Regions from separate parts of the Streptomyces sp. NPDC050508 genome, predicted to be linked through region 2. Evidence: riboswitches for the same ligand, from Rfam matches in the RefSeq annotation. Region 2 holds a riboswitch; each other region holds the start of a gene.

What was found. A riboswitch is a leader RNA that binds a small molecule or an ion and turns the genes downstream of it on or off. The one in region 2 is predicted to bind cyclic di-AMP.
Positions count from the first base shown of each region.
Region 1: it holds a riboswitch for cyclic di-AMP, as region 2 does, so the genes downstream of both, AB0I69_RS46780 (M23 family metallopeptidase) here and AB0I69_RS35520 (transglycosylase family protein) in region 2, are expected to answer to the same signal.
Region 3: it holds a riboswitch for cyclic di-AMP, as region 2 does, so the genes downstream of both, AB0I69_RS23060 (NlpC/P60 family protein) here and AB0I69_RS35520 (transglycosylase family protein) in region 2, are expected to answer to the same signal.

Region 1 is NZ_JBFAJJ010000033.1:38,595-46,180, forward strand. Features, by position in the region: gene AB0I69_RS46765 (DNA topoisomerase IV subunit A) at 1-1,529, opposite strand, end outside; gene AB0I69_RS46770 (pitrilysin family protein) at 1,856-3,211, shown strand; gene AB0I69_RS46775 (pitrilysin family protein) at 3,208-4,596, shown strand; cyclic di-AMP (ydaO/yuaA leader) riboswitch at 4,798-4,961, shown strand; gene AB0I69_RS46780 (M23 family metallopeptidase) at 4,975-5,730, shown strand; gene AB0I69_RS46785 (GntR family transcriptional regulator) at 5,918-6,622, shown strand; gene AB0I69_RS46790 (HPr family phosphocarrier protein) at 6,844-7,125, opposite strand; gene AB0I69_RS46795 (GNAT family N-acetyltransferase) at 7,314-7,586, shown strand, end outside.
Region 2 is NZ_JBFAJJ010000015.1:141,289-146,929, forward strand. Features, by position in the region: gene AB0I69_RS35500 (Ppx/GppA phosphatase family protein) at 1-680, opposite strand, end outside; partial or broken gene AB0I69_RS35505 (DUF501 domain-containing protein) at 831-1,280, opposite strand; gene AB0I69_RS35510 (septum formation initiator family protein) at 1,322-1,798, opposite strand; gene eno (phosphopyruvate hydratase) at 1,898-3,184, opposite strand; gene AB0I69_RS35520 (transglycosylase family protein) at 3,505-4,191, opposite strand; cyclic di-AMP (ydaO/yuaA leader) riboswitch at 4,201-4,382, opposite strand; gene AB0I69_RS35525 (transglycosylase family protein) at 4,576-5,523, opposite strand.
Region 3 is NZ_JBFAJJ010000008.1:997-8,582, reverse strand. Features, by position in the region: gene AB0I69_RS23080 (hypothetical protein) at 1-131, opposite strand, end outside; gene AB0I69_RS23075 (GtrA family protein) at 217-879, opposite strand; gene AB0I69_RS23070 (endonuclease/exonuclease/phosphatase family protein) at 1,132-1,992, shown strand; gene AB0I69_RS23065 (hypothetical protein) at 1,994-2,458, opposite strand; gene AB0I69_RS23060 (NlpC/P60 family protein) at 2,665-4,296, opposite strand; cyclic di-AMP (ydaO/yuaA leader) riboswitch at 4,305-4,478, opposite strand; gene AB0I69_RS23055 (DUF1996 domain-containing protein) at 4,813-6,849, shown strand; gene AB0I69_RS23050 (glyceraldehyde-3-phosphate dehydrogenase) at 6,932-7,586, opposite strand, start outside.

The DNA of each region.
Region 1 (7,586 bases), on a different contig from region 2:
ACGGTGGCGGCGGGCGCGCCCGCCGACTCCAGCAGGACCGTACGCCGGTCGGTGCCGAACTTCTTCGCCACCGCGGCCAGTTCGGTCGAGACCAGCTTGCGCAGCTCGGTGTCCGACTCCAGGATGCGGGTCAGTTCCGCGATCTCCGCGGTGAGTCGCTCCATCTCCGACTCCAGCTCGATCCGGTCGAACCGGGTGAGCCGGCGCAGCGGCGTGTCCAGGATGTACTGCGTCTGGATGTCCGACAGGGAGAAGCGCTCCATCAGGCTCTGCTTCGCCTGCGCCGAGTTGTCGCTGGAGCGGATGATCCGGATGACCTCATCGATGTCGATGAGCGCGGTGAGCAGGCCCTCCACCAGGTGGAGGCGGTCGCGCCGCTTGGTGCGGCGGAACTCACTGCGTCGCCGTACGACGTCGAAGCGGTGGTCGAGATAGACCTCCAGGAGTTCCTTGAGGCCGAGCGTGAGGGGCTGGCCGTCGACCAGCGCCACGTTGTTGATGCCGAAGGACTCCTCCATCGGCGTCAGCTTGTAGAGCTGCTCCAGGACCGCTTCGGGCACGAAGCCGTTCTTGATCTCGATGACCAGGCGCAGGCCGTGCGCGCGGTCGGTGAGGTCCTTGACGTCGGCGATGCCCTGCAGCTTCTTCGCGCCGACCAGGTCCTTGATCTTGGCGATCACCTTCTCCGGGCCCACGGAGAAGGGCAGTTCGGTGACGACGATGCCCTTGCGGCGCGCCGTCACGTTGTCCACGGCGACCGTGGCGCGGATCTTGAAGGTGCCGCGGCCGGTCTCGTACGCGTCCCGGATGCCGGTGAGGCCGACGATCCGGCCGCCCGTGGGCAGGTCGGGGCCGGGGACGTGCCGCATCAGGGTGTCCAGGTCCGCGTTCGGATAGCGGATCAAGTGGCGGGCGGCGGCGATGACTTCGCCCAGGTTGTGCGGCGGCATGTTGGTGGCCATGCCGACGGCGATGCCCGACGAGCCGTTCACCAGGAGGTTCGGGAAGGCGGCGGGCAGGGCCACCGGCTCCCGCTCCTGGCCGTCGTAGTTCGGGGTGAAGTCGACCGTGTCCTCGTCGATCGACTCGGTCATCAGGTTGGCAGCCTCGGACGGCCGGCACTCGGTGTACCGCATGGCGGCCGGCGGGTCGTCGTTGCCCAGCGAGCCGAAGTTGCCGTGGCCGTCGGCCAGCGGCACGCGCATGGAGAAGGGCTGGGCCATGCGCACCAGGGCGTCGTAGATCGACGCATCCCCGTGCGGGTGCAGCTTTCCCATTACTTCACCCACGACTCGCGCACACTTGACGTATCCGCGGTCGGGGCGCAGGCCCATCTCGTCCATCTGGTAGACGATGCGTCGGTGGACCGGCTTCAGGCCGTCCCGGGCGTCCGGCAGGGCTCGGGAGTAGATGACCGAGTACGCGTACTCAAGGTAGGAGCCCTGCATCTCGTCGACGACGTCGATGTCGAGGATCCGCTCCTCGAACGAGTCGTCGGGCGGCGGGGTCTTCGTGCTGCGGCGGGCCATCGCTGCCGGCTCCTCTTTTCTGGTCGCTCGCCTGGGGGTCGCTCCCCTTCGGCTCACTCTTGCTGAAGCGTGAACGGGGTCTGACGTGAACCATTGTGGACCGCGGCACTGACAACGCGGACCAGGACCCGGCGTCGGCCGCTCGGCTCCGTCGCCGACGGCTGCCGCGTGAGTCCACGTGTTGCGACTGCCGCAGGCTACGCGATCTCGCTCTGGGCGTACGTCCGCCGGGAACTTCGCCGACGGTGCGCACGCTTGCATACAGTGGCGGGACGAGCAGGATTTCTGCGGTTCCAGCCAGAGAATCCGCGATCGAAGGGACGTACATGCCCATGGGTCACACGGCCACCGCCGAGGCAGGATCCGGCGGTCTGACAGCGACCGAACACCGCCTGGCCAACGGTCTGCGCGTGGTCCTCTCCGAGGACCACCTGACCCCGGTCGCGGCGGTGTGCCTCTGGTACGACGTCGGTTCCCGCCACGAGGTCAAGGGGCGTACCGGCCTGGCTCACCTCTTCGAGCACCTGATGTTCCAGGGCTCCGGACAGGTGAAGGGCAACGGACACTTCGAACTGGTGCAGGGCGCGGGCGGTTCGCTCAACGGCACCACCAGCTTCGAGCGCACCAACTACTTCGAGACCATGCCCACCCACCAGTTGGAGCTCGCCCTCTGGCTGGAGGCCGACCGCATGGGCTCGCTTCTGGCCGCCCTGGACGAAGAGTCCATGGAGAACCAGCGGGACGTCGTCAAGAACGAGCGCCGCCAGCGCTACGACAACGTGCCCTACGGCACCGCGTTCGAGAAGCTGACCGCCCTCGCCTACCCGGAGGGCCACCCCTACCACCACACGCCCATCGGCTCGATGGCGGACCTGGACGCGGCCACCCTGGAGGACGCGCGTGCGTTCTTCCGCACCTACTACGCGCCCAACAACGCGGTCCTGTCCGTGGTCGGCGACATCGACCCCGAGCAGACACTCGCCTGGATCGAGAAGTACTTCGGGTCCATCGCGTCGCACGACGGCAAGCCCGCGCCCCGTGACGGTTCGCTGCCCGACTCGATGGGCGGGGAGCTGCGTGAGGTCGTCGTCGAGGAGGTCCCGGCCCGCGCCCTGATGTGTGCCTACCGGCTCCCGGAGGACGGCACGCGCGCGTCCGACGCGGCCGACCTCGCCCTCACCATCCTCGGCGGCGGCGAGTCCTCGCTCCTCTACAACCGCCTTGTACGGCGCGACCGTACGGCTGTTGCGGCCGGCTTCGGTCTGCTGCGGCTGGCCGGGGCGCCCTCCTTGGGCTGGCTGGACGTCAAGACGTCAGGTGACGTCGAGGTGCCGGTCATCGAGGCCGCCATCGACGAGGAGCTCGCCCGGTTCGCCGAGGAGGGCCCCACGGCCGAGGAAATGGAGCGCGCCCAGGCCCAGTTGGAGCGCGAGTGGCTGGACCGGCTCGGCACGGTCGCGGGCCGCGCCGACGAACTGTGCCGGTACGCCGTCCTGTTCGGCGACCCGCAGCTCGCCCTGACCGCCGTACAGCGCGTCCTGGACGTGACGGCGGAGGAGGTGCAGCAGGTCGCCAAGGCCCGCCTGCGCCCCGACAACCGCGCGGTGCTCGTGTACGAGCCCATCGCGGCCGAGGATGACGAAGCAGAGGCCGGCGACGAGAACGAGGAGGCGGCCAAGTGACCGAGCTCGCCACGATGGAATTCCACCCACAGCCCCAGGCCGGCGAGGCCAGGCCGTGGGCCTTCCCGGCCCCGGAGCGCGGGACGCTCGGCAACGGCCTGACCGTGCTGCGCTGCCACCGCCCCGGCCAGCAGGTCGTCGCCGTCGAGGTGCTCCTGGACGCGCCCCTGGAGGCCGAACCGGCCGGCCTGGACGGTGTCGCCACGATCACCGCGCGGGCCTTCTCCGAGGGCACCGACAAGCACTCCGCCGAGGAGTTCGCCGCCGAGCTGGAGCGCTCCGGCGCCACCCTCGACGCGCACGCCGACCACCCCGGACTGCGCCTGAGCCTGGAGGTCCCGGCCTCGCGCCTGGCCAAGGGCCTCGGCCTGCTGTCGGACGCCCTCAGGGCGCCCGCCTTCGCGGACAGCGAGGTCGAGCGGCTGGTGCGCAACCGCCTCGACGAGATCCCGCACGAGACGGCCAACCCGTCCCGCCGCGCGGCCAAGGAGCTCTCCAAGGAGCTGTTCCCGGCGACCTCGCGCATGTCGCGTCCGCGCCAGGGCACCGAGGAGACCGTCCAGAAGATCGACTCCGGTGCCGTACGCGCCTTCTACGAACGGCACGTTCGGCCGGCGACGGCCACCGTCGTGGTCGTCGGCGACCTCACCGGCATCGACCTGGACGCGCTTCTGGCCGACACCCTGGGTTCGTGGACGGGCTCCACCGCGCAGCCGCGTCCCGTGCCGCCGGTGACCGCCGACGACACCGGGCGGGTCGTGATCGTGCACCGTCCCGGCGCCGTCCAGACGCAGCTGCTCATCGGCCGCGTCGGTGCCGACCGGCACGACCGAGTGTGGCCCGCCCAGGTGCTCGGCACGTACTGCCTCGGTGGCACCCTCACCTCCCGCCTGGACCGCGTCCTGCGCGAGGAGAAGGGCTACACCTACGGTGTGCGGGCGTTCGGCCAGGTGCTGCGCTCGGCACCCGACGGCACGGGCGCGTCGATGCTCGCCATCAGCGGCTCCGTGGACACCCCGAACACCGGTCCCGCGCTGGACGACCTGTGGACGGTGCTCCGCAAGCTCGCCGAGGGCGGACTCACCGACACCGAGCGGGACATCGCCGTACAGAACCTCGTCGGGGTGGCGCCGCTCAAGTACGAGACCGCCGCGGCCGTCGCGAGCACGCTGGCCGACCAGGTCGAGCAGCACCTGCCCGACGACTACCAGGCGACGCTGTACCAGCAACTCGCCGCGACCGGCACCGTGGAGGCCACCGCGGCGGTCGTGAACGCCTTCCCGGTGGACCGTCTGGTGACGATCCTCGTCGGCGACGCGGAGCAGATCAAGGAGCCTGTGGAGGCTCTCGGCATCGGTGAAGTGACCGTCGTTCCGGCGGAGTAGACGGAGTAGCTGCACGCGCGCGTGGGGAGCCCTGGTGACTGAAGCGTCACCAGGGCTCCCTATTGTCCGAATTGGGGGAGAGGTTGCCCGTCTGCCCTGTGGCATACCCAACAAAAACCGTGATCCGTTTGGGGATTGAAAGTGACCCCCCTTAGCGTCGGTCCGGCTGTCCGTCAGGCACCGCGCCGCACTCGTGGCACCGGACAGTCATCGCCGAGTCCCCGTACGGCGCGAGCCAGGGGAGCCGGGGACCCACAAGAGTCCCTGGGGTGAATCGGACGCCCGCGCGCGTAGCGAGGGGGTCCGTAGGAGACCTTCCTGCTCCGAACCCGTCAGCTAACCCGGTAGGCGAGAAGGAAGGAAAGGACCAGCCACTACATGGCGTTCACCCGCGCCACCGGGAAGCACCGTCGCCCGAGCCGGACCCACCGCACTACCGTTCGTGTCGCGAGTGTCGCGGCCCTCACCACCACCGGCGTCGTCGGCACCCTCGCGAGCGCCCCCGCGTTCGCCACGGAATCCGCCGCCGAACAGACCGGCCTCACCCCCGTCATCGCCATGGGCGACTCCGTCGCCGAGAAGATCGACGCCCAGGCCGCCGCCCAGCAGCAGGCCGCGGCCGAGCAGGCCGCCAAGGAGGAGGCCCGCGCCAAGGCCGCCGCACTGGCCAAGGCGGAGCGCGAGGCCGAGGTACGCGCCGCCCGCGCCGCCGAGCGCGAGAAGCTCAACGCCTTCGTCGCCCCGGTCTACGGCTCGTACGTCTCCACCGGCTACAAGACCGGCGGTTCCCTGTGGTCCTCCGGTGCCCACACGGGCATCGACTTCCACGCCTCGACCGGCACCTCCGTGCACGCGGTGGGCTCCGGCACCGTCGTCGAGGCCGGCTGGGGAGGCTCGTACGGCAACCAGGTCGTGATCAAGATGGCCGACGGCATGTACACCATGTACGGCCACCTGTCGTCCATCGGCGTCTCCGTCGGCCAGAGCGTCACCCCGGGCCAGCAGATCGGCCTCTCCGGGGCGACCGGCAACGTCACCGGACCGCACCTCCACTTCGAGGCCCGCACGACCGCCGAGTACGGCTCCGACGTCGACCCCGTCGCCTACCTCCGCAAGCACGGTGTGAACGTCTGACGACTCGGCGCCGCACTTCCCGAAGCCCTGGCCCGCCGGCCGGGGCTTTCGGCGTTTCCGGAGCCCTCCTGTCCAAAAAATATCCATGGATTCCGGCCCGCCATCGGAAATTCCCGCTCATTGCAATAGAGTCACGGAACACACGTCAATCGTCGACGTTTCACGGGGATTAAGGCGGAGGTCGGACATGCGTATTCCGGCGCACTCGGTATGCACGGCGATCCGGGACGACATCGTCGCCGGTGTCTACGAGCGCGGCAGCCGGCTCACGGAGGAACTCCTCGCGCGCCGGTACGGGGTCTCGCGCGTCCCCGTCCGGGAGGCCCTGCGCACGCTGGAGGCCGAGGGGTTCGTGGTGACCCGGAGGCACGCGGGCGCGTGCGTCGCGGAACCGACCGAGCAGGAGGCCGCCGACCTGCTGGAGATGCGGATGCTGCTGGAGCCGCTCGGCGCCTCACGGGCCGCTCAGCGGCGCACTGAGGCCCACCTCAAGGTGCTGCGCGGCCTCGTCAGGCTGGGCCAGGAGCGCGCCAGGCGGGGCAACAGCGAGGATCTGCGCTCCCTGGGCAGCTGGTTCCACGAGACGCTGGCACAGGCCTCCGGGAGCCCCGCGCTGACCTCGATGCTGACCCAGCTGCGGCACAAGATCGCCTGGATGTACGCGGTGGACGCACCGGCCAACCCCGTGGAGTCCTGGGCCGAGCACGGGGCCATCGTGGACGCGGTGGCGCGCGGCGACAGCGAGCGGGCGCGGGCGATCACCGCCCTGCACACCGAGCGGGCGGGCACCGCGCACCGGCTGCGCTTTCCCGGCGGGGCGAACGGCGCGAACGGCACGGACCGTGTGAGGACTTCGCAACCTCCCGTAAACATGTCCGGCCTGCGGCATTAACACGGGCACCGTATACAAAGAGGAGATAATTCGCGGGGGATTATTTCTGCTGCCCGTAAGTGGAATTGCGAAGGGCTCGCCCGGTAATTCGGACGAGCCCTTCGAGGTTGCGGTACATCGTTTTTGCGGCGAAAGCGCCGCAACCATCAATTGAGGAACCCCGATGGCGCGCAACCACCTCCGCGAGAGCGGCGCCGGTTTAGGCGCAAAGGGGGCGTGCCTCAGACGGTCTCGGGGAGTTCCTCAAGACCTTCGGCGACCAGCTTCGCCAGCCGGTCGAGGGCCGCGTCGGCGCCCTCGGCCTCGGAGGCGAGGACGATCTCCTCGCCGCCCTGGGCGCCCAGGCCCAGGACCGCGAGCATGGAGGCCGCGTTGACGGGGTTGCCGTCGGCCTTGGCGATCGTCACGGGGATACCCGCGGCCGTGGTGGCCCGGACGAAGATGGAGGCGGGGCGGGCGTGAAGGCCCTCCGCCCAGCCGACGTTGACGCGGCGCTCAGCCATGTGATGCTGCCCTTCAGAGTCTCAGGGTTGTCTAGACCAGTTTCCCACACGTGAAGCGAGCCCGGACCAGTCCTGTGGACCGTCCGGAGCGAGGAGTCGGACCGCGGCCTCGGCCCGACTTCTCCTTGCTGCTTTCTCCCACAGACTGCCTCGCGCCGTTGTCGGACGCGAGCCGTACGCTGGGGCCCATGCAGACCTCGTCGGACCGGCACGAGTACCCCGCCCACTGGGAAGCCGACGTGGTGCTGCGCGACGGGGGTACCGCGCGCGTCAGGCCCATCACCGTCGACGACGCCGATCGCCTGGTCAGCTTCTACGAGCAGGTCTCCGACGAGTCGAAGTACTACCGCTTCTTCGCGCCGTATCCTCGCCTGTCCGCCAAGGATGTCCACCGCTTCACGCACCACGACTTTGTGGACCGGGTGGGACTCGCGGCCACCGTCGGCGGCGAGTTCATCGCC
Region 2 (5,641 bases):
GTGGTGACCGAGCCGGCCAGGCCGACCAGGGTGCGGGCCTCGCGCAGCGGGACCGTCTTCTCGGCGAGGTCGAGGGCAGCCTCGATGTCGGCGCGCATCGCGGTGATCTGGTCCGGGGTCGGCGGGTCGGTGACCTTGCCGTCGCGGACCAGGTGACGCTCGGTCATGCGGACGCAGCCGATGTCCACGGAGCGGGCGGCGCGGACCTGGTCGTCGCCGACGACGAACTCCGTGGAGCCGCCGCCGATGTCCACTACCAGGTAGGGCTTGGCCAGGTCGTCTCGGCCCGTCAGTTCCTTGGTCGCGCCGGTGAAGGAGAGTTCCGCCTCCTCGTCGCCGGTGATCACCTCGGGCTCGACACCCAGGATGTCCACGACGCCACGGACGAAGTCGTCGCGGTTCGAGGCGTCACGGGAGGCCGAGGTGGCCACGAAACGGACCTTGTCGGCGCCCTTCTCCCGGATCACCTCCGCGTACTCACGGCAGGCCGCGAACGTCCGCTCCAGCGCTTCGGGGGCCAGCTCGCCGGTCTTGTCCACGCCCTGGCCGAGCCGCACGATCGTCATCCGCCGGTCCAGCTCCCGCAGTTCACCCGTGGCCGGGTTCACGTCCGCGACGAGCAGCCGGATGGAGTTCGTACCGCAGTCGACCGCCGCGACGCGGCTGAAGCCCTCCTCCAGCAGCGGGACGTAGGAGAAGTACGTGCTGCGGATCGCGGCGGGGTCGGCGTTCTCGGCGGGCAGTTCGTCGGCCGGGTCCGGGGCCGCGAGCGGCTGTACGCACGCGCCCTTCGCCCACCACTCCGGCAGCATCGCGATCGCCTCGTCGCCGAGCGGGTTGACGCCCGGGCCCGCGGCCAGGGAGTGGCCCACCAGGACGTGCAGGCACTTCACGCGGTCCGGCATGCCGCCCGCGCTCGGGAAGCCCTCCAGGACCTCGATGGCGTCGCGGCGTGCGAGGTAGTCCTCGTGGGCGGCGCGGTACGCGGCGGCGAGTTCGGGGTCGGTCCCCAGTCGCTCCGTCATCTCCTTCATGACGCCGTTCGCCTCCAGCGTGCCGATCGCCGAAGCGGCCTTCGGGCACGTCAGGTAGTACGTCGTCGGGAAGGGGGTGCCGTCGGGGAGACGGGGGGCCGTCTCCACCACGTCCGGCTGTCCGCACGGGCAGCGGTGGGCGATCGCGCGCAGGCCGCGCGGCGGACGCCCGAGCTGCTGCTTGAAGGCCTCGACATCGGCGTCGGTGGGCTCGGTGCGCGGAGTGGGCGGCGGGGGCGTTTCCATGCCTGTACGAGAGTCTCTCTGGAGTGTCTGTCAGTTCGGTGTCACTGGTCGGAGGCGTCGGACTTGTCCACGCCGTCCCAGACGTTCGAGTACCACGGGCGGTCGGCCGCCCCCAGTTCCGCGCGCGACTGCTTCGCCGCGTCCGGGTCGATCACGATGTAACCCGTCTCCCCGGGCATCACGTAGTGCAGCCGCTGCCGGATCTGCTGCTCCGCGTACGAGTCGTCCTGCCAGCGTGCCTTGAGGTCGCGCAGCTGCTCGACGCGCTGCCGCGCCTGCTCCTGCTGCCGTTGGAGATCGGAGATCTCGGCGCGCTGGGAGACGTACTGCCTTATCGGGTACGCCAGCGCCACGATCAGCGAGCACAGCACCAGGGCGAGGAGGGCCGCCCGGCCGGTGAGCCGGGAGCGGCGGGCCTGCCGTTTGGTCTGGGAGCGGTAGACACGGGCCGCCGTCTGCTCGCCGAGCAGCTTGAGCCTGGTCGCGGTGGAGAACCGGTCCCGGTCCTTCACGGCCATGTCCCGCCTCCCCTTCACACGCGCGTACGTCCCCGCACACGGTACGGGACCGGGTGCGGGGACGTACGTACGACTGGCTAAGGCTTAGCCCTGTACGGCTCAGCCCTTGAAGCGCGGGAAGGCGCTGCGGCCGGCGTACTCCGCCGCGTCGTCGAGGATCTCCTCGATGCGGAGCAGCTGGTTGTACTTGGCGACGCGGTCCGAGCGGGCCGGGGCGCCGGTCTTGATCTGGCCGCAGTTCACCGCGACGGCGAGGTCGGCGATGGTGGTGTCCTCGGTCTCGCCGGAGCGGTGGGACATCATGCACTTGAAGCCGTTGCGCTGGGCCATCTCGACGGCGTCCAGGGTCTCGGTCAGCGAGCCGATCTGGTTCACCTTGACGAGCAGGGCGTTGGCGGTGCCCTCCTCGATGCCGCGGGCGAGGCGCTCGGGGTTGGTGACGAAGAGGTCGTCGCCGACGATCTGGACCTTGTCGCCGATGCGGTCGGTGATGACCTTCCAGCCGGCCCAGTCGTCCTCGTACAGCGGGTCCTCGATGGAGACGAGCGGGTAGGCCGCCACGAGCTCCTCGTAGTACTCGGTCATCTCGGCGGCCGAGCGGGACTTGCCCTCGAACTCGTACTTGCCGTCCTTGTAGAACTCGGACGCGGCGACGTCGAGCGCGAGCCCGATCTGCTCGCCGGGGACGTAACCGGCCTGCTTGATGGCCTCGATGATGAGGTCGAGGGCGGCGCGGTTGGACTCCAGGTTCGGGGCGAAGCCGCCCTCGTCGCCGAGGCCGGTGGACAGGCCCTTGGTCTTCAGCACCTTCTTGAGGGTGTGGTAGACCTCGGCGCCCCAGCGCAGCGCCTCGGAGAAGGACTCCGCGCCGATCGGGGCGATCATGAACTCCTGGATGTCCACGTTCGAGTCGGCGTGCGAGCCGCCGTTCAGGATGTTCATCATCGGAACGGGCAGCAAGTGCGCGTTCGGACCGCCGAGGTAGCGGAAGAGGGGGAGGTCGCTGGCCTCGGACGCGGCGTGCGCGACGGCAAGGGAGACGCCGAGGATGGCGTTGGCGCCGAGCGAGCCCTTGTTGTCGGTGGCGTCCAGGTCGAACATCGCCTGGTCGATCAGGCGCTGCTCGGTGGCGTCGTAGCCGACGAGCTCCGGGCCGATCTGCTCGATGACGGCGAGGACGGCCTTCTCGACACCCTTGCCGCCGTAGCGGTTGGGGTCACCGTCACGCAGCTCGATGGCCTCGAAGGCACCCGTGGAGGCGCCGGACGGAACGGCGGCACGACCCGTGCTGCCGTCGTCGAGGCCGACCTCGACCTCGACCGTGGGGTTGCCTCGGGAGTCCAGGATTTCCCGGGCTACGACGACGTCGATGGACGGCACGAGCATCTCCTTCTTGGGATCTGACGCGGCTACGGCAACACCGCAGCGGCTCTGCGAGACGAGCCTAACCGGCTCCGGGCGATTGGCCATCCGGTCGGCCGTCTGTTGGACAGAACCGAGAGTAAATTGTTTCCGAACGGAACAAAGAGTCCCGTGGAAGAACACGGGGACACAAAAAGCCCCGCCCCGGTGCGTACGGGGGAACACGCACCGGAGCGGGGAGCCCGTGGGGGACGGGGGTGACCCTCACGAGGTCTCCATGATGGACACCACGGATGTGAGGGCGCTGTGGTTCAGCTGAGAGACCTGTATGTCACTTCAGGCTGTCACTTCAGGTGAAGCTGCTGGCCCGGGAAGATGACGTCGGCGTCGTCGATGATGTCCTTGTTCAGCTTGAACAGCTGCTGCCAGCCGCCCTTCACCTTGTGCTTCTCGGCGATGGAGCTGAGGCTGTCGCCCTTGACGACCTTGTACTCGCCGTCACCCTTCTTGACCTTCTTGCCGGTCGGGGTGGTGACGGTCTTCTTGGCGGCCGGGCGCTCGGCGGAGCGGGAGGCGGTGGTGTCGGTCGTGGAGCGCTCGGTGGTGCTCTTGGAGGAGCTGGAGCTGCTCGACGAGCTGGAGCTGCCGCCGGAGTAGGTGGCGCTGGAGAGGCCGGTGCCACAGGTGGGCCAGGCACCCTTGCCCTGGGCTGCGAGAACCTTCTCGGCTACGGCGATCTGCTGGGACTTGGAGGCCTGGTTCGCGGTGGAGGCGTAGGCGGTGCCGCCGTACGCGGCCCACGTCGAGGCGGAGAACTGCAGGCCGCCGTAGTAGCCGTTACCGGTGTTGATGGACCAGTTGCCGCCGGACTCGCAGCTGGCGACCGTGTCCCACTCCGAGGCCGTGGCGGCGGAGGCGCTGCCGGTGGCCATCAGCGGGGCGGCTATCGCGACACCGGTGACACCGGCGAGCGTGGCGACGCGGGTGGCCTTGGACGGACGGCGGTGCTTGCCCTTGCTGGAAAACAGCATGGAAAATCCCAATCCCCTCACCGACGCCTGCGAGGTGAGCTGTCGGGTTCGGGCCGTGTGAGTTGCCCGGCCGTGCTCGTACGTCTCGTACGAGGCACGACTTCACCCCAAGCCGGTTCCGGTCGTCTCTCAACTCCCGGGCCCGGCGCTTACCTTGGGTCCCCCGCTCCTGCCTACGGCGCTTGACGCGACGACTGTTCCCGGAGGCCGCTGGCAGGACTCGGCGTGTGCGGCAGCCGGGGCTCGTGGTGACGAGCGGCCTTGACCGTAGACACGGAATCGGCGGAATTTCAAAGACGATCAGGGCTTCTGAGACTCATCCCACACTTTGATCAAACCGGACATTCGACTCGAAGCGTGACGTGAACTCCCGCTGTTCGCTTGCTACTTTTCGTCCGCTTCCGTACCGACGTCCAAGGTCTGACCGGCGGCGATCTGGGTCGGATCAGCGCCTATCACCTTTTTGTTCTCGGCGTAGAGCGCACGCCATCCGCCGTCGAAGCCAAGGGAGTCGGCGATGGACGCGAGGGAGTCGCCGGCGCGGACGGTGTACGTCTGCGGCGACACGCTCTCCTCGGCACTGGCACCGCGATGCTTCCCGGCACTCTGCTCACTCACGCCACCATCGAGCGCGCCGGTGTCGACGAGGCTCCACTTGCCCACCGCCTGCTCCGAGTTGTCCGATTCATCGAGTTTCGGGGATGCGGTCGCCGAGTCGTCGGCCGCGAAAGGAATGGTGGACTTGTCGGACTTGGTGGAGTCTGTGGACTTTTCCGTCGCGGTGGGCGAGGGACTGCTCGACGGGTCGCCGGTGGAGGAGTCGGACGAAGTCGAGTCCGTGGTGCCGGAGTCGGACAATCCAGATGAAGCGGACGAGTCGGAGGAGCCCGAGGAGTCCGTCGCGCCGGCCGACGGCGAGTCGCTCGCGACTCCCGTGTCGACGCCCGTCGAACCCGAGGTCGCGGTGAGGCCGGAGATCAACGCGCAGGTCATCCACGCGGAGGTCCCCTTGGCGTCGAGGATCTTCTCGGCGACGGCTATCTGTTGGGAGCGGCTGGCCAGGTCGGCGCTCGGCGCGTAGTCGAGGCCGCCGTACTTGTCCCATTCGTCCTGGGACATCTGTAGTCCGCCGTAGTAGCCGTTGCCGCTGTTCTCACTCCAGGAGCCGCCGGTCTCACACTCGGCCACCTTGTCCCAGGTGGTGCCGTCGGCGGCGTTCGCGGCGGCGGCGCCGAGGAGCGGGATGGCGATGGCGGAGCCGGTCACGCCGGCCGCGACAAGGAGTGCCGGAGCCTGACGGGGGCGACGGTGACGACCGTTCCCGGAGAGCATGCGGAGGCCTTTCGCGTGACGGCGGGGGAACCGCGCGGCGGATGGTTCGGGGCGCCGCGCTGGTACGTGAACGTACCCACAGTCGATCACTTGTCACAAGTTAATGCCACGGAGATCA
Region 3 (7,586 bases), on a different contig from region 2:
CTGCCACTGCTCTGACTGGCATCGGTCGCGGAATGCGTACTCCCGTCGATCCCGCCCCCGCCGCCGCACGCGCTGAGTGCGCCGATCAGAAGTGCCGCCAACGCGCCCGATATCACTCGCCTGTTGAACATGTCCCCCGCCGAATGTGTTGTGGAAGCGGTCAGCGTAACTGATCACCGGGGGACACCTGCGGGCCTCGGGCCTGCGCTTTCGCCGCTACAAGGCCCCCGCGACGGCCGGAGCCGCCGACCTCACCGATACGAGGGAGGGATGCCCGGGTTTCCACGACTCGCTCGCCGCAGTGGCCGCCCTCGCCGGGAGCGGGAAGCCGCCGTGCCGGTTGAGCGCCCGGGCGGGCCGCGGGGCTGTCGTGCGCACGGGAACCGGAATCAGCACCGGCACCGGCACCGGCGAGGACACCGTCTCGATCGTGTCCTTCGTGCGGTCGCGACCGGTGGCGAAGACGTACAGGCGCAGGAGCAGGAAGCGGGCGAGGCCGGCGAGACCGGAGGCGCCGAGGTAGACGATCTGCTCGGTGAGCATCCCGGGCGACGACTGCACCAGGTGCAGGACGAACATCGCGGCGCAGGTCACCGCGTAGGCCGCCGCGGCCGAGCCCGCCGACTGCCAGTGCCCGCGCCATCCGGCGGGCCGGCCCGACCCGAAGGTGAAGCGGGCGTGCAGCTCCGTGCACAGGAGGGTGGAGGCGACGGTGATCAGCGCGTTCGCCACCGCCCAGGGCAGCTGCTCGGCCAGCAGTGCCACGGCGCCGCTGGAGAGGAGTCCGACACCTCCGCCCAGTGCCACGAACCGGGCGAAGGAGGCCAGCGGGCCCGGGGCCGCCGGGGTACGGGGCGCGTCGTCCATGGCGGTCTCCATCCGCTCCGTACGCTGCGCCTCCTGATACGGCCGCGTAAGTTTGCTTGACTTACTCAACTATAGCGGTTTGCTTGAGTTACGCAAGTAGAGTTTCCGGGGTGGTGTTCCTGAGCCGCACCCCGGAAACCTCGGCCCATGCGAAGATCGCTACCCCTGCCCGCCGACACGCAGGGGGACGACAGGATGACGACGGCCCGGCCGATACGCGAACCCATGGCCCTGCCGACCGGCATGGGCTGACCGGAGGTGATCATGGGTGACTTACGGGTGAGGTGCGCGACGTTCAACGTGCTGCACGGGCAGTTGGTCCGGCCGGACGGCCGCCCGGCGCCCGCACACCCCGACGATCCCTCGGCACCGCTCGCCGAAGCCGTCGCGGGCCTGGACGCCGATGTGATGGCCCTCCAAGAGGTCGACCGCTTCCAGGAACGGTCCGGTGGCGTCGATCAGGCCGCGGTCGCCGCCGACGCGCTGGGCGCACGCGACTGGCGTTACGCGACGGCGCTGCACAGCCGTTTCGTGCCGGGCCGGTGCTGGGTCCTCGACCCGGCCGAGCCCGAGATGCGCGTCCACGGCCCCCAGGCTCAGGAGCCCGAAGTCCCTTCGCAGGGCGTCGCGTTGCTGTCCAGACTCCCGGTCCACGAGTGGCGGGCCCTACGGCTCCCCGCGGGGCCCTTGGCCGTGCCGCTGCGGGTCGCCGGGCGGGCCGCTCCGACGCTGGCCCGCGACCAGCCCCGGGCCGCGCTGGCCGCCGTGCTGGAAGGACCGCACGGCCCGTTCACCGCGGTGGCCGTCCACCTCTCGTTCGTACCGGGCTGGAACGTCGGCCAACTGCTCACCGTCCGCCGCTGGATCGCCGGCCTTCCCCAACCCCAGCTGCTGCTGGGCGACTTCAACCTGATCGGCGCGCTGCCCCGGGTCGCCCTCAACGCGACCGCGCGGCGCGGCTGGCGGGGTCCCGCCCGGCAGGCGACCTTCCCCTCGCACCGCCCGCGCGTCCAGTTCGACCACATCCTGGCGAGAGGGCTGGGTGCGGACGCCATAGGGGCAGCGCATACGCCGAGCACGGCGATCTCGGACCACCGGCCGCTGGTGGTGGAGCTGTCCCTCTGAGTCAGTTCCACAGGGGATAGGTCACGACGTGCGCGAACTGGTCCGGCCTCCCGGCGGTGTACGTCAGGCTGATCCGACCGTACTGCCGCACTCCCGGATGCCGCTTCCACTGCTGCGGGTCGTCGAGCCGGACGACGACCGGGTACGAGTGGAACTTGCCTGCCGCACAGTAGGGCTTGCAGTCGTTCACCACGTTGAAGCCCGTGGCCGTCGCGGAGTTGTCGTTCCAGTACGACCAATGCAGCGATGTCAGACGGCTGTTGCCGTCGCCGCAGGCGAGCATGAAGTCGGTCGGACGCACCTCGGGATGCCAGAGGCAGTCGACGAGCACGGGGTCTTCGAGTTGCCGGTGGGCGGCCGGTACCGCGCGCACTGTCGCCGGGGCCGCGGACGAGGTGCCCACGGCCGGTGCGAGCAGGGCGGCGGCACAGACCGTGACGACTCCCACCATGGTGTGTTTGTACATGTCCGCTCCCGGCCGCCTGTTCGTACTCGTCGCTCCACACCCGCACAGCGGTGGACCCGCCTGCCGAGGCACGGTCGTCGTCTCTCTTCTCGTTCGACGCTACGACCGTGTCCGGGGTTCCACCACTCCTGTGGACCAACGACACGGGCCGCCGAGAGTGTCGGGGTGTGGGCGACCGGGGCCGGAGATGCCCGGCCCCGAGCGGATCAGGCGGGCCGTACGGCGCCCCGGATGGCGGCGGAACCGGCGTAGAAGATCGACTCCTCGCGGATGGGTGTTCCCGGGCTCGGCGCGTGGATCATCAGGCCGTTGCCGGTGTAGAGGCCGACGTGGTCGATGCTGTCGTAGAAGAAGATCAGGTCCCCGGGGCGGATGTCCGCGAGGGGGACGAGCGCGCCGGCGCCCGACTGTTCCTGGGCGGTGCGCGGGAGCAGGACGCCCGCGGCCTTCCAGGCGGCCTGGGTGAGGCTGGAGCAGTCGTACGCGTCCGGTCCTGCGGCGCCCCACAGGCAGGGCCTGCCGATCTGCGCGCGAGCGAAGGCGAGCGCGGTGCCGGTCTTGCTGTGCGTGGTGGGGTCCTGCACCGCGACGGGTGCCGGGCTCATTGTCGGGGCCGGGGGGAGGTTGATCTCCGGGGCCATCGTCGGAGCTGTGGGCAGTGTGAACTCGGGGGCGGCGGGCGGGGCCGCGGCGAAGGAGACTTCGGCGGCGGGGGCGGTCGGCTGCCACTCCTGTTGCGGCGGGCGCCAGTCCGGTTCCGGTGTCGTGTACCAGGTGGGCTGCTCGGGCACCATCGGAATCTGCCCGGTCGACCAGGCAGGCTGTTCGGTAACCATGGGCATCTGCCCGGTGGACCAACTCGGTTGCTCGGTGACCACGGGCATTTGGCCGGTGGACCAGGCAGGCTGTTCGGTAACCATGGGCATCTGCCCGGTGGACCAACTCGGCTGCTCGGTGACCACGGGCATTTGGCCGGTGGACCAGGCGGGCTGTTCGGTAACCATGGGCATCTGCCCGGTGGACCAAGTCGGTTGCTCGGTCACCATCGGTATCTGGCCGGTGGACCACGTCGGCTCCGGGGCGGGCCAGGAGGTTTCCGGGCTCGACCAGGGGGTGTTCGCCGGGGCGGGTTCGGTGCGCGGAGCGGCGATGTACGGGAGCAGCTCCAGGTCCGCGGTGAGCGGGTCGAACACAGGCGCCGGGGCGGCCGCCACGGCGAATTGCTGCGGCTCCATGGCGGGCGTGCGAGGCACCTCGATGGCGGGCACGGGCGACAGGTCGAGGACGGTGGCCTGCGGCATCTGAGCCATCTGCTGCATCTGGGGTGCTTGCGGCGCGGCAGGCGGTAGTGCGGCGACGGGGCCGGCCGTCAACTCCGCGACAGGAGCGGCGAATTGCGGGGCGACTGGCTCCGGTACGGCAGTCCCCGCGGTCAGCTCGGCCACGGCGCGGCCGGGCTGTGCTTCGAGTGCTCGGCCGCCGCCTTCGGGCTCGGGGCGTCGTTCGGATCGCTCGGGCGGGGCTTCCGCCGAGCGGGCGGGAGTCCTGCGGGGCGGCAGGATCGCCGGTACGGTCGGACCCAGTTGAGCGCGAGCACGGTCGAACAACTGCCGAGTGACGGCGTCTTGAGCGGGGTCGGAAGGACGCGACGCGCTGGGACGGGGCTCGACACGCTGGCGCGGAGCCCCGGACATCTTGCGTGTGGCGTTGTAGTTTCCGGTGGCCGTCTCGGCCCTGTCGTAAAGGGAGTTGATCCGCCGCTGGACTTCGTCACGGCTGGGTCGGTCGTCCACGGTGGGGCCACTGCCTCCGGTGCGCGTACTTCGTTCTGCCGGCATGGCAGACGTGCTCCTTCCGTATCGCGCCTACCGAGTTAGCTGTCGGGTTCGGGCGGTCGATCACGGAAGGATTGCCCTACGACCCTTGCCCGGAGGGGCAGTTGGGCCGATTCACCCCAAGTCGGTTGGGTCCTCGGCTCCGGCTGTCGCGAGCGACACGCCGGACTCGGCGCAAACCGTGCGGCCCGGCGCTGCTCGCCGGAGTAGGTCGTACGGTCTGAGCGTCAACTTAGCCAACGTGTGTGCCTCGTGTGAAGGTTGAAGCGCGATATGTCCGATACGTTTTTGTGACCTTTACCTCTCCCAAACGTGTCACGGGCTCATGAGCCCGCCGGGTCGGGTGATCCATATGAGGTCGCTATGAATTTTTGGGACGGTTGAACACATCGGCATCCGGCTCCGTATTGGGACGGGGGATTTCCATGCCGGGACGATCCGGGCCGACCGATACGTGTAGGAGCAACTTCCTTGGCACGCAACACGCGCAGACGCCCCACGGGCGCACGACGCGCGACGATGGCAGCAGTCGCCCTGATGCTGGGCGGCGGAGGACTGGTGGCGGCGAACGTCTACGCGTCGGCGTCCGAAGGCGGTTGGGGCGGTGACTCGTCCCAACAGGGGTCTCCCGATGCAGCATCGAGTGGCGCGACGATCGACTGCCCGGACATCGGCACCCAGTTGACGACGGTCCCCGACGAGGCGAAGACCGAGGTCGACGCCCAACTCGCGCTTCTGGACCAGCAGATAACCGAGGCCTACCAGAAACTGAAGGACTCGACGGAGTCCATACGCCAGGACGCCTCCTTCGCCGACAACGCGATCATGAATCCGTTGAAGGAGAAGCGGGCCGCGACCATCGGACGGATCGACGACGCCATCGCACGCGTCGGGGACCGTCCGGAGGGACTCGACGCGCTCGCCGGCTGCACCCTGATCGCTCCCACGAACGGCGACCAGAACGGCAGCTCCAGCGGCGGCGACCAGAGCGGTAGCGCCGCCCCGACCGGCCAGGGCCAGCAGCAGTCCACCAACGGGCCCGTCGCCTCGGACTACGCGGACATCACCTCCGTACAGCCCAACGTGAACACTCCGCAGGAGCAGGCCGACGCCTCCCGCGGCACGTTCGTCACCGCGTGTGGCGTGAACGAGAACGGCCTGTTCAACTCCGACAACGTGATCGTCGCCCCCGGTGTCACCAACGGCGCCCACCACTTCCACGACTACATCGGCAACCAGTCCAACAACGCCTTCGCCAGCGACGACGATCTGGCGAAGGCCGACACGAGCTGCGAGAACCCGGGCGACAAGTCCACTTACTACTGGCCCGTGTTGCGCCTGCAGAACGGCAAGCAGGAGCGGGACGCGGACAAGCCCGGCGGTGGCACCGAGGGCAACTCCGGTCAGATCGTCACGGCCAAGGCGGCCACGCTGACGTTCGTGGGCAACGCGAAGAGCAAGGTCGTCGCGATGCCGCGCCTCCTGCGCATCATCACCGGCGACGCGAAGGCCTTCGTGAACGGCCCGGCCAATGCCAACGCCTCCTGGAGTTGCACCGGTTTCGAGGACCGGCAGCTCAAGGACAAGTACCCGCTGTGCCCGGCGGGCAGTGATGTGGTGCGCACCTTCAAGTTCCAGAGCTGCTGGGACGGCCGCAACATCGACAGCGCCAACCACCGCACCCACGTGGCCTTCGAGGCCGCCGACGGCTCCTGCCCTGCGGGCTTCGAGGCCATTCCGCAGCTGGTGCAGCGGATCGTCTACGACGTGGAGGCGCCGAGCCTCCAGGACGGCGGCAAGACGACCCCGCTGTTCGCGGTGGACTCCTTCCCCGAGCAGCAGCACAAGCCCGTCACCGACCACGGCGACTTCATCAACGTCTTCGACGAGGGCCTGATGAAGGACATGGTCAACTGCATCAACAACGGCGAGAAGTGCGGCGCCGGCACGAACAACGACCCCGGGGGCTCGGGTTCCGGGTCCGGTTCGGGTGGCGGCTCCGGCACGGGTGGTGGCTCGGGTTCGAGTGGCGGCTCCGGTTCGGGCGGAGGTTCGGGTGAGCCGCAGGAGTCCCCGACGGCCACCGACACTGCTACGGCGTCGCCCACCGCGACCGCGTCCGACGAGCCCGGCGGCAACGAGGGAAGTGGCGGCAACGGCGGCAACGGTGACCAGCCCACCGCGGATCCCGCGACGAGCGCCCCGGACACCGAGACAAACGCCCCCGAGCCCACCGACACCCAGACCACCGACCCCGGTGACTTGACGACCGCCGTCTCGATCCCCAAGGCCGACACGAAGACCGAGGGGTCCAAGTCGACCGAGACGCAGGGGAGTTCGGACAACGGCTCCGGCGGCCAGGTCGGCAGTGCCGCGGCGACACCGCCCGCTTCGTCCTCGGGCGGGGAGAGTTACGCCGCCGTGGGCCCGAACCAACCGCAGGCGCAGGGCGGGTTGGCGGAGACCGGCGCGAATCTGTGGCCCGCGGTGGCCGGAGCGCTGCTGCTCGTCGCCGGATTCGTGGTGCTGTACCGAGGTAAGCGCATGACACGCTGACACAGCGCCCGTCTGTGACAACGGCGGCCCGGCCACCCTCACTTGGGGGTGGCCGGGCCGCCGTACGTTCAGCGCGCCCGGGTCAGACGGCCGGTGCGGGATACGTCGGGTACTCGACCCCGGAGACGTGCTGGACGACCCGGATGACCTGGCAGGAGTAGCCGAACTCGTTGTCGTACCAGAGGTAGAGGATCGCGTTGTCGCCGTCGACCTTGGTGGCGCCCGCGTCGATGATCGAGGCGTGCCGTGAGCCCATGAAGTCGCTCGACACCGCGTCGGGGGCGGTGGTGAAGTCGATCTGGCGTTTGAGCGGGGACGTCAGCGAGACGTCGCGGAGGTAGTCCAGGACCTCGGCGCGGGTGGTTTCGCGGCCCAGTCGCAGGCTGAGGATCGCGATCGAGACGTCCGGCACGGGGACACGGATCGAGCTGCCGGTGATCGGGGCCTTGAGGTCGGGCAGCGCCTTGGCGACGGCGGACGCGGCACCGGTCTCGGTGATCACCATGTTCAGCGGCGCCGAACGGCCACGACGGTCGGCCTTGTGGTAATTGTCCAGCAGGTTCTGGTCGTTGGTGAACGAGTGCACGGTCTCCACATGGCCGCGCAGCACACCGTACTCGTCGGCCATCGCCTTCAGCGGCGGCACGATCGCGTTGGTGGTGCAGGACGCGCAGGACAGGATCTGCTCGTTCGGCTTGATCGTGTCGTGGTTGACGCCGTGCACGATGTTGGGGACG